DNA from 4 places in the Bradyrhizobium sp. CB2312 genome. Region 1 is predicted to be linked to each of the others. Evidence: riboswitches for the same ligand, from Rfam matches in the RefSeq annotation. Region 1 holds a riboswitch; each other region holds the start of a gene.
What was found. A riboswitch is a leader RNA that binds a small molecule or an ion and turns the genes downstream of it on or off. The one in region 1 is predicted to bind cobalamin.

Region 2: it holds a riboswitch for cobalamin, as region 1 does, so the genes downstream of both, QA642_RS32650 (DUF1636 domain-containing protein) here and metE (5-methyltetrahydropteroyltriglutamate--homocysteine S-methyltransferase) in region 1, are expected to answer to the same signal.
Region 3: it holds a riboswitch for cobalamin, as region 1 does, so the genes downstream of both, QA642_RS32565 (TonB-dependent receptor) here and metE (5-methyltetrahydropteroyltriglutamate--homocysteine S-methyltransferase) in region 1, are expected to answer to the same signal.
Region 4: it holds a riboswitch for cobalamin, as region 1 does, so the genes downstream of both, QA642_RS32585 (energy-coupling factor ABC transporter permease) here and metE (5-methyltetrahydropteroyltriglutamate--homocysteine S-methyltransferase) in region 1, are expected to answer to the same signal.

The regions. Positions count from the first base shown of each region.
Region 1 is NZ_CP121668.1:8,060,445-8,064,053, reverse strand. It holds gene QA642_RS38955 (nodulate formation efficiency C protein) at 15-797, opposite strand; cobalamin riboswitch at 1,738-1,940, shown strand; gene metE (5-methyltetrahydropteroyltriglutamate--homocysteine S-methyltransferase) at 2,042-3,609, shown strand, end outside.
Region 2 is NZ_CP121668.1:6,686,532-6,690,140, reverse strand. It holds gene cobD (threonine-phosphate decarboxylase CobD) at 1-224, shown strand, start outside; gene QA642_RS32660 (cobyric acid synthase) at 213-1,661, opposite strand; gene cobO (cob(I)yrinic acid a,c-diamide adenosyltransferase) at 1,667-2,302, opposite strand; cobalamin riboswitch at 2,343-2,562, shown strand; gene QA642_RS32650 (DUF1636 domain-containing protein) at 2,657-3,031, shown strand; gene cobW (cobalamin biosynthesis protein CobW) at 3,028-3,609, shown strand, end outside.
Region 3 is NZ_CP121668.1:6,668,299-6,671,907, reverse strand. It holds gene cobT (nicotinate-nucleotide--dimethylbenzimidazole phosphoribosyltransferase) at 1-256, shown strand, start outside; gene QA642_RS32570 (histidine phosphatase family protein) at 324-902, opposite strand; cobalamin riboswitch at 975-1,177, shown strand; gene QA642_RS32565 (TonB-dependent receptor) at 1,293-3,609, shown strand, end outside.
Region 4 is NZ_CP121668.1:6,673,056-6,676,664, reverse strand. It holds gene cobM (precorrin-4 C(11)-methyltransferase) at 1-134, shown strand, start outside; gene QA642_RS32595 (cobyrinate a,c-diamide synthase) at 134-1,444, shown strand; gene cobA (uroporphyrinogen-III C-methyltransferase) at 1,441-2,172, shown strand; cobalamin riboswitch at 2,218-2,438, shown strand; gene QA642_RS32585 (energy-coupling factor ABC transporter permease) at 2,475-3,152, shown strand; gene cobF (precorrin-6A synthase (deacetylating)) at 3,195-3,609, shown strand, end outside.

The DNA.
Region 1 (3,609 bases):
CTTTCGCTCCTTTCTTACTCTTCCCGTTCCTTGGGCTCCATTCGAGCGAACCAGGAGCCAGGAGGAAAGGCCGCGATACGCTTGGCAAAGGAGGATTGCGGCTCCCAATCTTGCCCTTCGCTCTTCTCGAAAGTGATGACCCCGTTATGGGTGTAAAAACGGGGCCCTGGGATATTACAGTTCACTAAAAGCAAAACGCGCCACAGATCACCTTTTTCGGTCGGCTTGTCCTTCTGCTTCGGCAAGTAGTCCACTCCAACAGGCTCAACGATAGTGCAGCGGCCCTGCCGCAGGAGATCGCCGAGCCGGCCCTGGGTGGTCGTCACGAAGTTGAAGTTGCTCGGATCATGCAGAAAGCGAAGATTTGCGTCCCTTTCGCCATCCTTGACTTCACTGGCGATCAACCCGAGCGCCAGGGCGTGCCAGCCCAATTCGATCGGCTTTGCATAGGTCGACGCAAGTTGAAACGTGCCGTCGAGCGCGATCCTCCAGGTGATAACGTACTGTTCGTCTAATACATCATCCGCGTGCCTGGTCCACGAAACGAAAACATAGTCGTTTCCGTCAAGTTCGGCGACGCCCCACATTCGAGGGACGAACCGTGCAACTTTCGAGACGTTGGAGATAATTTGTTCTATTGTCTCACCGTCTTGCGCTCGCCACGTTGACTTGAATCTTTCGATATGGGGGCTCTCGATAGCGCGAGCACTGTTGCCAGTCACAGCCAGCCCGGCCAGGCAGATCAGGGATCGACCGAGACAAAACAATAACGCGCGTCTTGCAGACACTTTTCTCATGACTGTTGGCCTATCTGGTTTCATCCACCCGTCATTCCAGAGCGGGCAACTTCAGCCTGTTATGCGCGAGCGCAAGAAGTTAGCGGCGACGCGACGGGGAGGCCGATGGTGTCCCGTGCGAGCAGGCGCTCCCGCTCTATGTCACGCGCCGCTAACTTCGTTGCCGGCGACAGCCTCAAGTTGCTGTGCTGGACATGCCCAGCAGGAGGAGACTGGGCATGCCGAAGACTTGCATTCCTCGTGCCAGGTTAATAGACGGCAATTCGCACCGCTTCTATGCCCCCTTTGTCGGCTTTCCGACTTGCGGGCGTCTCGATGTTTCCGTTCAGCGCGGCTTATGCCACGCGCCGAATGTTCGGTGGGCGCAGCTGAACGCCTCGACCAAGTTCCTGATGAGAATTGGGAGCACGTTTGCCGCCACAGAACTGTTTGGCTCGCTATCGTTACCGGAGTGTGAGCTTTCGATCTCTGGCATGCCTCTGGGTACTCGCGGCCGAGAGGCCAGAGCGCGTTTGGCGCTTCTTTCGCGACATCCGGCACTCGCGCCGAGCATTTGGAGTCTGGCTGGCACCGCAAATCAACGTGCCGGTCAGGTATGTTGCTGACTTTGCCACGTGTCTTGGGCTTATGCAGCACGGATCCAGCTGGTCGAGAGCGCGGCTGGATGGCGGACACGCTCGAAGAACCTGTTGGGAAGCCTGGGACACGCATCAAATGCGTTCTGCTCCAGGCAGCAGTCCCGACCGCGGAAGCCGCTTTTATCCCCTCCACCGATCTGGCGTGCGGCCAGGGGGCAGCTGCGATGGTCATTACAATATCGCTGACTGAAGAGCGCATCTACATCGACTCAGCGATAAGGATGCGCGGTCATTCGCGTAACGGATGTCGCAGCACCAGCTTGCGACATGATCTGAGAGGTTGACGGAAGACTTGTCTTGCCGATAATCCAAGTCGTCGAGGTTCTCCGGTCCCACTTGATCCGGAGCTAAGAGGGAAGCCGGTGACAATGCCGGCGCTGCCCCCGCAACTGTGAGCGGCAAGCCGCTGTCCAACGATGTCACTGAAGCCTGCGCGGCTTCGGGAAGGCCGGACAGAAGCGATGACCCGCGAGCCAGGAGACCTGCCCCGACAATTATTCGTCCACGGGCGGGGTGTCCCGGTGGTGCGTCAAGCAGCCGTCGCACCGCGCGACTTCCCCTGCCTGCGTCCGCCACGGCCTTTGCCCCCATCAAGGGGTTAACGCTATGTCTCTTCTCTCCCTTCCGGTTGCCACGCTTGGAACGCCACGCATCGGTCCAAGGCGCGAGCTCAAACTTGCTCTTGAAAGCTACTGGGCGGGAAAAACCAGCGAACAACAGTTGCTCGAGGACGCAGCTGGCCTGCGTGCCGCCAACTGGGCTCGTCAGAAATCTATCGGCGTCACGGTCATTCCATCGAACGATTTTTCGCTGTATGACCAAGTGCTCGACACAAGTGTCATGGTTGGCGCCATCCCGGAGATCTACGGCTCGAAAACCGAATCCGTTTCGCTCAAGACGTACTTCGCCATGGCCCGCGGATCACAATGCGGCGATCAGGATGCGAGTTGCGGTCGCGGACCGCGCGGATTTGGCGCACCCGCGCAGGAGATGACCAAGTGGTTCGACACCAACTACCACTACATGGTTCCCCAGTTTCACAGGGGACAGACTTTCAGGCTATGCTCTCGCAAGCCGATCGAGGAGTATGAGGAAGCCAAGGCCCTTGGCTTTCAGACCCGTCCTGTCCTGATCGGGCCGGTCACATTCCTAAAGCTCGGCAAGAGTCTCGATCCTGCGTTCCAGCCACTCTCACTGCTGGATGAACTGATACCGATCTATATCGAGGTTCTGCAGGAATTGGCCAAACGTGGGGCAAATTGGGTTCAGTTCGACGAGCCCTGCCTGGTTCTTGATCTGGATGAGAGGGCGCGGCAATCTTTGCGACATGCCTATGATCGGCTCGCTAAGGAGGCGCCGGCCATCAAGATCTTAGTTGCCAGCTATTTCGGCGACCTCGGGGACAATCTGAACACCGCGTTGAGCCTGCCAGTTGCCGGACTACACCTCGACCTAATTCGAGCGCCACAGTTGTTGGACCAGATCATCGCTGGCGGCCGAGGTGATCTCGTCATGTCGCTCGGTGTCGTCGACGGCCGGAATGTATGGCGGTCGAATTTGTCATCGCTGCGCCAGCGGCTCGAACCCGCGATTGCGAAGCTCGGCAAGGACCGTGTACAGATTGCCCCATCCTGCTCGCTGCTTCATGTACCGGTCGATGTTGAACTTGAAACCGGGCTCGCTTCCGACGTCAAGAGCTGGCTTGCTTTCGCGGTCCAGAAGATGCGGGAGCTTGCGATCCTGGCGCGGGCACTCGCAGGCGACCAGAATGTTGCGCAAGCTCTTGCCGAGTCGGAATGTGCCGCGACTGTTCGCCGGACTTCGCCGAAAATTCGTGATGCCAATGTCGCTGTCCGGATGAAAGCGATCGATCAGACCATGCGTCGACGCGGGAGCCCATTTGCCCGTCGTGCCGAGATCCAAAGCAATCGTTTCGGACTACCGGCTTTTCCTACCACGACCATCGGATCGTTTCCGCAGACCACAGAGGTCCGAAATGCCCGTGCGGCGCATGCGCGAGGCGCGATAAGTGACGAGCAATACGACAGGTTCCTCAAGGAGGAGACTGCGCGCGCCGTACGTTGGCAGGAGGACATCGGTCTCGACGTCCTCGTGCACGGCGAGTTCGAGCGCAATGACATGGTGCAGTACTTCGGCGAGCACCTCGCCGGCTT
Region 2 (3,609 bases), 1.4 Mb from region 1:
GTGCTCGCCTCGACGAGATGGCGCGAGGACAGGGCTGGCGGCTCATCGGCGGTGCGCTGCTCTTTCGTCTCTACGAAACTCCGGGCGCGCTTGCCGCGCGGGAGAAGCTGGCAGGCGGCCAGATCTGGTCGCGTGTGTTCGCGAAAGAGCCGACATGGCTGCGGCTCGGGCTTCCCGGCAGCGAAGCCGAGTGGACGCGCCTCGCCGAAATCCTAGCGCGCTAGCGCGAGTAGCCCCTCGACATCGAGATGTTTTTCGATGTGATCGGCGAGGGCGTCGAGCGCGCTCTCGACGCGGGCTTGATACGGCTCGTCTCCGGCGCAGATGTCGAGCTTCGCCAAAAACGCCTTGCGAAAATCATCCGACGTGAACAGGCCGTGCAGATAGCTGCCCTGCACGCGGCCATCCCTGGAGATCGCGCCTTCCGGCGCGCCGTTCAGTTTCGCGAACGGCCGGGCACGATCGGGCCCCTCGGTACGGCCGATGTGGATCTCGTAGGCTTTGATCGGCTGCTCCGTGGCGGCATGCACGGCCGCGACACGCGTCAGCGTCTTCTGCGGGCTCATGACCGTCTCAACATCGAGAAGCCCGAGGCCCGGCGTGTCGCCTGCGGGGCCTTCAATGCCATCGGGGTCGGCAACGCTGCGGCCCAGCATCTGATAGCCGCCGCAGAGGCCGAGCACATGGCCGCCGCGGCGATGATGCGCCAAAAGATCGATGTCCCAGCCCTGCGCGCGCAAAAAGGCGAGATCGCCGCGGGTGGACTTTGAGCCGGGGATAATGACGAGCCTGACATCGCCGGGGATCGCTTCGCCCGGGCGTACCATCACCAAGTCAATGCCAGGCTCGAGCTTGAGCGGATCGAGATCGTCGAAGTTCGCGATGCGCGAGAGCGCAAGGCAGGCGATCTTGCACTGGCCGGGCTTGCGCGCGTCACTGAGGCCCAGCGCATCCTCGGCCGGCAGTTCGCCCGCACGGGCGAACCAGGGCAGCACGCCGAGGCCGCGCCATGCGGTCTTCTGTTCGATCAGCCTGTAGCCGTCATCGAACAGTGTGGGGTCGCCGCGGAACTTGTTGATGACAAAACCCTGGATCATCGCGGCATCGTCGGGGTCGATCACCGTCTTGATGCCGACGAGCTGGGCGATGACGCCACCGCGGTCGATGTCGCCGACCAGCACGACCGGCACATCGGCCTTGCGCGCAAAGCCCATATTGGCGATGTCGGCCTTGCGCAAATTCACCTCGGCCGGACTGCCGGCGCCTTCGACCAGCACCAGATCAGCACGCCCCTTGAGCCGCTCAAAGCTCTCCAGCACGGCGCCCATCAGCTGTGGCTTCATCGACGCATATTCGCGCGCCCGCGCCGTCGCGATGCGTTTGCCATGCACGACGATTTGCGCGCCGACATCAGTCTCGGGCTTGAGCAGCACCGGGTTCATGTCGGTGTGCGGCTCGACGCCGGCGGCGAGCGCCTGCAACGCCTGCGCGCGGCCGATCTCGCCGCCATCGACGGTGACGGCCGCGTTGTTCGACATGTTCTGCGGCTTGAAGGGAAGCACGCGCAAGGCCCGCCGTGTGAAGGCGCGCGCGAGACCGGCGACGATGAGCGACTTGCCCACGTCCGAGCCGGCCCCCTGGATCATCAGCGCGCGTGCCATCGACTTCAGAACTCGACGCCGGCCTGCGCCTTGATGCCGGAGCGGAACGGATGCTTGACCAGCGTCATCTCGGTGACGAGATCGGCGATCTCGATCAGCTCGTCCTTGGCGTTGCGTCCGGTGAGCACGACATGCGTCATCGGCGGCTTCGAGGTCGTCAGGAATTCGACCACCTCGGCGATATCGAGATAGTCGTAGCGCAGCGCGATGTTGATCTCGTCGAGCACGACCATGCGCAGGTTCTCATCTGATATCAGCTCCTTGGCCTTCTCCCAGCCGGCGCGGGCGGCCGCGATGTCGCGGGCCCGGTCCTGCGTCTCCCAGGTAAAACCTTCGCCCATGGCGTGGAACTGGCAGAGCTCGCCGAAATGGCCGGTGAGCAGGCGCCGCTCGCCGGTGTCCCAGGCGCCCTTGATGAACTGCACGACCGCGCAGGGGAAGCCATGGGCGACGCAGCGGACGATCATGCCGAAGGCCGACGACGACTTGCCCTTGCCGGCGCCGGTGTGGACGATGATGAGGCCCTTCTCGCCGCTCTTGGTCGCGATGATCTTGTCGCGGGCGGCCTTCTTCTTCGCCATTTTCTGGGCGTGCCGGGCGTCGGTTTCCTCAGCTGTTTGGGTATCCGGTTCAGGCGTCATTGGTCCCGGTCCTTCGGCTTGACAAGAGGCGGCCGGGGGCAAATGGTGGCCCGGCACTGGTTCCTGTCCTATGACAGGCGAAGAGGGAATGCGATAGGGTCCGAATCGGCAAGATTTGGGTCCAAAATGCAGCCGCCCCCGCGACCGTGACCGGAGAGATGCCCGAAGCCACTGATCCCCCGGGATCGGGAAGGCGGGGATCGAAGGGCCAAAACCCTGCTCCGCAAGCCGGGAGACCTGCCAGCGCGGACGAGTTTTGGACCGGCGGACGGGGTGTTCCGCGACGGGGGAACGGGCCTTCAGGAGAATGGTCCGTGTGCCTCTTCGCCTCCCGCTGTTATTCTGGAAGAGGCGATGACCGTCACACTTCACGTCTGCATCACCTGCCGCGCCGGCCAGACGCTTGGCGAGGGCGAGACGACGCCCGGCAAGCGCCTGCACGGCGCGATCCTCGAGGCCGGCGTGCCGGAGGGCGTCCGCGTGGTTCCCGTCGAATGCCTGTCTGCATGCAGCCAGGGCTGTTCGGTCGCGCTCAGCGCGCCGGGGCGCTGGTCCTATGTCTATGGCCGCCTGTCGGATGCGAATGCGCAAGACGTGATCGCCGGTGCTGCGGCCTATGCGGCCGCGCCCGACGGCCTCGTGCCCTGGCGCAGCCGGCCCGAAATCTTCCGCAAGCAGTCGCTTGCGCGCATTCCCCCCATTGCCGTGTTGCCGGAGGCCGCCGAATGAACTCGCTCGCAAAAGTCCCTGTGACGGTGGTCACCGGCTTCCTCGGCTCCGGCAAGACGACGCTGATCCAGCATCTGCTCAGCAATGCCAATGGCAAGAAGCTCGCGGTGCTCGTCAACGAGTTCGGCAGCGAGGGCGTCGATGGTGAGATTTTGAAGTCCTGCGCCGACGCCAACTGCCCGGAGGAGAACATCGTCGAGCTCGCCAATGGCTGCATCTGCTGCACCGTCGCCGACGATTTCATTCCGACCATGGAGCAATTGCTGGCGCGGCCGGTGCGGCCCGATCACATCCTGATCGAGACCTCGGGCCTCGCTCTGCCAAAGCCGCTGCTGAAGGCGTTTGACTGGCCGGAGATCCGCTCGCGCATCACCGTCGACGGCGTGATCGCGCTCGCCGATGCCGAGGCCGTTGCCGCCGGTCGCTTTGCGCCGGACCCGGATGCGGTCGAAGCCCAGCGCGCGGCGGACGAGAATCTCGATCACGAGACGCCGCTGTCGGAAGTGTTCGAGGACCAGATCGCCTGCGCCGATATCGTGCTGCTGACCAAGGCGGATCTGGCCGGCGCCGCCGGCATT
Region 3 (3,609 bases), 1.4 Mb from region 1:
CGCGGCGCTCACGGCAGCGCGGCTCAATCTGTCGTGCCAGCCGTTCCTGCTGCCCTCGCATCAGTCGGCGGAGCAGGGACATCGGCTGGTGCTGCGCGCATTGAACGTGCAGCCGCTGATCAGCCTCGATCTCAGGCTCGGCGAGGGATCGGGTGCCGCCATCGCGCTGCCGCTGGTGCGGTCGGCCTGCGCGCTTCACAACGGCATGGCGACGTTCGCGCAGGCGAACGTGCCGGATCGGCCTAAAGCGCGATGAGATCATCGCGCTTTAGGTTGTTGTTTGAGCATGATCTTTTCGGAAAACCGCTGCGCACTTTTCCGGATCATGCATAGCTGATCCGCTGATTGACGGAAACGACTCGCCAGCCGGTCGCGAGCCGGTCGATCCGGGTCAGCGACAGCGGATCGATGACGAAGCGCAGGGCTGCCTGCGGCGTCAGGTCGAGCGCGATGCAGAGCGCAGCGCGGATCGTGCCAGAATGGACGACGATCGCGGCGGGCCCCGCGCCGATCCGTGACAGGCCGAGCCGGACACGCGCGATCTGATCCTCAAAGCTTTCGCCGCCCGGCGGCCTTCCACGCGCTGGATCGCTCCAGAACTGCTCATAGGCCTCGCCACCGGTCGCGGCGAGCTCGTCATGCCGATGGCCGGTCCAGTCGCCAAAATCCTGCTCGCTGAACTCCCTCACCAGCGTCGGCTCCAGCCCCAGCGCCCGCGCGGTCTCGGCCGTGCGCCGCGACGGGCTGGAATAGCTCGCAGCATCCCGCGGCAGACGCTGCCGCAGCGCCTCGAGTTGTGCGCGATCGCGGAGATCGGCCGGTGCGTCGGCGGCGTGGATCGTCCCTTTGACGCCGTCGACGGGCGCATGTCTGATCAGCCAGAGGAAGGTCTCGCCTTCCATGCTCATCTCCAAGGAAATTGGGTGCTGTGGCAATAACGCCGCAGCTTGCACATTGACTCTGTCTTGGTCGTAATCCTAGATGCCTTTGACGGTTTCCCCGAGAGGGGATGAAAAGGGAATGCGGTGCGGGGACATTGTCCCCAATGCCGTAGCTGCCCCCGCAACTGTAAGCGGTGAATCCTTCGTCAGAAGCCACTGGGTCCTCGGTCCCGGGAAGGCGACGAAGCGGTCACGACCCGCGAGCCAGGAGACCTGCCGTCAGCCGTGGTCACACGCGAAGATGTCGGTCGGGGAGTACAGACATTCGGCTTCATCGGAAGGCTCAAAGCCTGATGATGGGACCTTGGTTCGCTGTGACGTGCCACTGACGTCATACCGAGGTCCAAAACCGTGTCTTCCATCCGTATCGTACGACCGCGCGCCCTGCTGCTCGCCTCCGCGTCGCTCGCGTCACTTGTTGCCGCCGATATGCCTGCCGCGCTGGCGCAGCAGGCCCGCGAACCGCTGCCGCCCGTTGAAGTCTCCCCCGCCCAATCCCGCAAGCAGGCCAAGCCGGCCGGCCGGGACGCGCAGAGCCCACGCAGCGCAACAGCGCGCAGGCCGGCGGCCGCATCGGCGGCGGCCAAGCCCGCCGTGCCGGCCGCAGCAGCGCAGACGCCACTCAACACCAATGTGGTGGCCGAGAGCGCTTCGCGACTCGGCCTGACCGTGCAGGAGACGCCCGCGACCGTCGAGGTCATCTCGGCGAAAACAATGCAGGAGCAGGGCTATCACACCGTGTCGGAGGTGGCCCAGGGCGCCGTCGGTGTCACCTCCGGCGACAATCCGGCCGAGCCAGCGGCCTTCTCGATGCGTGGCTTCACCAACAGCCAGATCAACATGCTCTACAACGGCATCAAGATCGGTCCGCAGAACATGACCTCGCGGATCACGGATACGGCCAATCTCGCAGCCGTGGAATTTTTGAAAGGTCCGGCCTCGCTGATGTCCGGCGAAGGTGCCGCCGGTGGCGCAATCAACCTGGTCACGAAGCAGCCGCACACCGGGCCGATCCGGAATGAGGCTGACTTCTTTTGGGATTCGCTCAACTCGTTCGGCGTCCACTACGGCTCGGGCGGCAGCACCAACGTGCAGGGGCTCGACTACCGCTTCGACATCAGCCGTTCCTCGCTCAACGGCTTTGCCGACGACACCAACACCAAGATGCTCGATATCTCCGGCCAGCTCAACTACCGCATCTCCGACAGCCTCAAGATCTGGGGCGCGATCGAGTATCGCGAAGATCGCGGCAAGGCCTATTGGGGCGCGCCGCTGGTGCCGATCGCCTTCAGCGGCTCGCATGCGACGAGCGGCATCGTTTCGGGCAATTACGTCTCCAACTACAACGGAACCAACCTCGGCGCTGTCACTATCGATGACCGCACCTTCAATACCAACTACAACGTCCTCGACAATCGCAACGTCGCCCAGGAACTGTGGCTGCGTGGAGGCTTCGAGCTGAAGCTCGCGCCCGACCTGACACTGAAGAGCCAGGCCTATGGCTACGGCGCCGAGCGCACCTGGTTCAACAACGAGGTCGAGGCATTCAACTCCGTCTCGAATCTCGTCAATCGCGAGCGCTTTTACGTCGCGCACAGCCAGCGCCTTGTCGGCAACATCACCGATCTCATCTGGGACACGAACATCGCCGGCTTCGACAACCGGCTGGTCACGACATTGTCGTCAAGCTATCTGGATTTTGTCAGGCCCGGTGCTGCGAACTTCCCCGGCGACGCCGTTTCGCTCGTCGATCCCGCCCGCGGCTATTACGGCCTGCTCACGATCCAGCAACAGACCGCGCGCATCGACAATGAGGCGCTGTCGTTCGAGGACCGCTTGAAGCTGACGCGCAGCTTTGCGCTGGTCGGGGGCCTCCGCGTCGAGCATATCGGGCTTGACCGCAACTGGACCGACGTCAACGGCCTGGTGAAGGCTGGCTTCCCGTTCACGAAGGACTGGGTCCCGACGACGGGCCGCATCGGCTACACCTGGGATGCCGTGCCCGGCCTGACCTTCTTCAGCCAGTACGCCACCGGCGCCGACGTTTCCGCCAACAACATCTTCCTGCTTGGGCCGGCCCAGCCGCTCGACCTGACCACCGCACGCACCTATGAGACCGGCGTCAAGCACCTGTTCTGGGACAACAGGGCGGAGTGGTCGTTCTCCGCCTACGACATCCTGCGCAAGAACGTCTACGCGGCAGCCGGCGGCCAGACGCTCAACGTTGCGGGACGGCAGGAATCGAAGGGTGTGGAGCTTGCAGCCGCGGTGCGCCCGATCGAGCCGCTGCGTCTCTGGGGCAACATCGCCTATGTCGATGCGCGCTATGCCGACTACAATTTCGTCGGCGGCTCGTTCTCCGGCAATACGCCGCCGAATGTGCCGCGCATCGTCGCCAATGCCGGCGCGTCGTACCGGTTCTTCACGCCCTGGCCGGTGGAACTCGGCATCACCGGTCGCCATGTCGGCGACCGCTACAACACCGACGCCAATGTCGTGACATTGAAGGCCTATACCATTGCCGACGTCTATGCCTTCGTGGACATCCCGAAGACGGTCTTCAACGCGGTCGATCAGGCGCGCCTGACCTTCCGCGTGCGCAACATCGCCGACAAGCGGTACGCGATCTGGGGTGATCCGTTCTATCCCGACCAGATCCTCTTGGGCG
Region 4 (3,609 bases), 1.4 Mb from region 1:
AGCGCACCGCGTTGATCCTGGTCGGCAGGACGCTTGGTGCTGCGGATTTCGACGAGAGCCGCCTTTATGCCGTCGATTACGACCGCCGCTATCGCCCCGTCGGCGCCGAGCCGCGCTTTCCGGAGGCGTCGTGATGCCGGCAGGCCTCGTCATCTCCGCACCGGCCTCCGGCGTCGGCAAGACCACGCTGACGCTGGCGCTCGCGCGTGCCTGGCGCCATCGCGGATTGAACGTGCAATGTTTCAAGAGTGGGCCCGACTATATTGATCCCGCCTTCCACGCCGCCGCGACGGGCCGCGCCTCTGTCAACGTCGATAGCTGGGCGATGGATCGTGGCACGATCGCCCATCTCGTCAGCCGCGGCGCGGATGCCGATGTCGTGCTCGCGGAGGGCTCGATGGGCCTGTTCGACGGCGTCGCCGCGCGCGGTGTCTCCGGCACCGGCGCCACCGCTGATATCGCGGAGATGCTGGGCTGGCCGGTGGTGCTGGTGATCGATCCCTCCGGCCAGGCGCAGACCGCGGCGGCGATCGCCGCAGGCCTGCGCGATTATCGCCCCGGCGTGCGGCTTGCCGGCGTCGTGCTCAATCGTGTCGCCAGCCCGCGCCACGAGGACCTGGTGCGCCGTGCGCTGAACGATGCCGGCATCGCCGTGTTCGGCGCGCTGCCGCGCCATGCCGAGATCTCGCTGCCGAAACGGCATCTCGGCCTGGTGCAGGCCGAGGAGCAGGCCGAGATCGGCAAGCTGATCGACGAGGCCGCGCGCTTCGTCGGCGAGCATGTCGATCTCGATGCGGTGCTGCGATCGGCAGCGAGCTGGTCGCCGCAAGCTGCGTCGAACGGCCTCAACGTGACGCCGCCCGGTCAGCGCATTGCGCTGGCGCGCGATGCCGCGTTCTCCTTCGTCTATCCGCACATGCTGGAAGCCTGGCGCGCGGCTGGCGCGGAGATTGCGACATTCTCGCCGCTCGCCGATGAAGGCCCTGATATGAGCGCGGATGTGTGCTGGCTGCCCGGCGGCTATCCCGAGCTCCATGCCGGCACGATCGCGGCCAGTGCACGCTTTCGGGCCGGCTTGCGCGCCTTCGCCGAAACGCGTCCGGTGCACGGCGAATGCGGAGGCTATATGGTGCTGGGCACCGCGTTGACCGATGCCGACGGCGTCCGCCACGAGATGACAGGCCTGCTTGGCCTGGAGACGAGCTTTGCCAGGCGCCGCATGCATCTCGGCTATCGTCTGGCCGCGCTCGCAGCGCCGATGCCGGGGCATCAGGCGGGCGCGCGCTTGCGCGGCCACGAATTCCACTATTCGACGATCTTTGCGCAGCCTGACACGCCCTTGGCGGTCGTGCATGATGCAACCGGCGCGGTCATCGCTGAGACCGGCTCGCGGCGTGGCCACGCCACCGGTACGTTCTTTCATCTGATCGCGGAGGACCGGTGAGCGGTTTTGTCTCCTTCGTCTCCGCCGGCCCCGGCGATCCCGAGCTCCTGACCGTGAAGGGCGCCGCGCGGCTGCGCGAGGCTGACGTCGTGCTCTATGACGATCTTGCTTCCGGCGCGATCCTCGACCTGGCGCGGCCCGGCGCCAATCTCGTTGCGGTGGGGAAGCGGGCAGGGCGGCCCTCGACCAGGCAGCACCACGTCAACCGCTTGCTGGTGGACTACGCCGCCACCGGCGCGCGCGTGGTGCGGCTGAAGTCCGGCGATGCCGGCATCTTCGGCCGGCTCGAGGAGGAGCTGGAGACTCTGCGCGACGCCGGCATCGGCTACGAGATCGTTCCCGGCGTCACCTCGGCCTGCGTGGCCGCCGCGCAAGCCGGCATTCCCTTGACCCGGCGCCATACCTCGCGCCGGGTGCAGTTCGTCACCGGGGCCGACGTCACCGGCGAGCTGCCCCAAAATCTCAACTGGACGGCGCTGGCCGACCCCGAAGCGACGACCGTGGTCTATATGGGCCGCCGCACCTTCCCGGATCTTGCCGCAAAATTGATCGCGCACGGTCTCGCCCCTGATACCCCCGCGCTGTTCGCCGAATCCCTTGGCCGCGCCGACGAACGGCTGGTCCGCACCACGATTGCCGAGCTTGCCGAGCAGCTTGCGCGGGGCGGGGCGGCTTCCACGGCGGCCGTTATCCTGTTCGGCGCGCTGGCGGGGGATTATCCGTCATGATGGCCCGGGCTGCCTCTCGGCCCTTGACGCCCGGCTGGCGGAAGGGGCACACAGGAGAGGCATGGTGCTCAACGCGGCGCAAAGCGCCGGAGCATAATCGGGAATGGGGATGGGCGGACCCAGTTGCGGCGCCCAAAACCCCAGCCGCCCCCGCGACTGTAAGCGGTGAGGGGCTCCGAACCGCCACTGGGCCGCAAGGTCCGGGAAGGCCGGAGAACCCCAGCGAACCGCGAGCCAGGAGACCGGCCGTGCATGTTTTGAGGCCAAGGCCGTCGGGTGTGACGGCAGGAAGGAACTGAACCATGCATATCGAACCCGGCGTCGTGACCGGCGCCAAGCTCGTATTGAGTTACGCAACCGGCATCGCCGCAGGCGGCGTTGCCTTGAAGCTCGCGGTCGAGACCGTGCGCGAGCAGGGCATCGGCTCGCTCGCCGTGCGCACCCTCGCGACCACCGCGCTCGTCTTCACCTTCTTCGAGATCCTGCCGCACTTCCCGGTCGGCGTCTCCGAGGTGCACTTCATCCTTGGCTCGACCTTGTTCCTGCTGTTCGGTGCGGCGCCGGCGGCTCTTGGCCTTGCGTTCGGACTCCTGCTGCAGGGCGTGTTCTTCGAGCCCGCTGACCTGCCGCAATACGGCATGAACGTCACGACGCTGCTGGTGCCGCTGTTCGGGATCCAGGCGATCGCCACGCGGATCATCTCGCGCAACACCGCCTATGTGGACCTCAGGTATCGCCAGGCGCTGGCGCTCTCGACGACCTACCAGGCCGGCGTGATCGCCTGGGTGGCATTCTGGGCGCTCTATGGCTCTGGCTTTGCGATGAGCAACCTCGCCAATATCGCGACGTTCGCGGCGTCCTATGCGCTGGTCATCATGATCGAGCCGCTTGCCGATCTCGCGGTGCTGGCGCTGGCGAAGTCGCTGCGCGGTGTCACCGCGCCCGGCCTCGTCACTCCGCGTCTGCACAACGCGGCGTAAGAGATTAAGGGGCGGCCGTCATGGCCGCCCCTCGCGCTCGCGATGCTCACGCTCTCCCTGATAGGCATCGGTTGCGGCGATCCCGGGCAGCTCACGCGCGCCGCCATTCAAGCCATCAACGCCGCCGATCTGATCCTGATCCCGCGCAAGGGCACCGCGAAATCCGATCTCGCCGATCTCAGGCGCACGATCTGCGCGGATGTGCTCACCAGCGACAAGACCCGCATTGCCGAGTTCGATCTCCCCGTGCGCGACGCGGGCGAAGCCGATTACCGCAAGGGCGTGGATGATTGGCACGATGCGGTTGCCGCGACATGGTCGCAGACGATCGCGGATCATCTCGGGCGTGACGGCAAGGTTGCGCTGCTGATCTGGGGCGATCCCTCGCTCTACGATTCCTCGCTGCGCATCGCGCGCCGGCTCAATCCGTTGCCTGATATCGAGGTCGTGCCCGGCA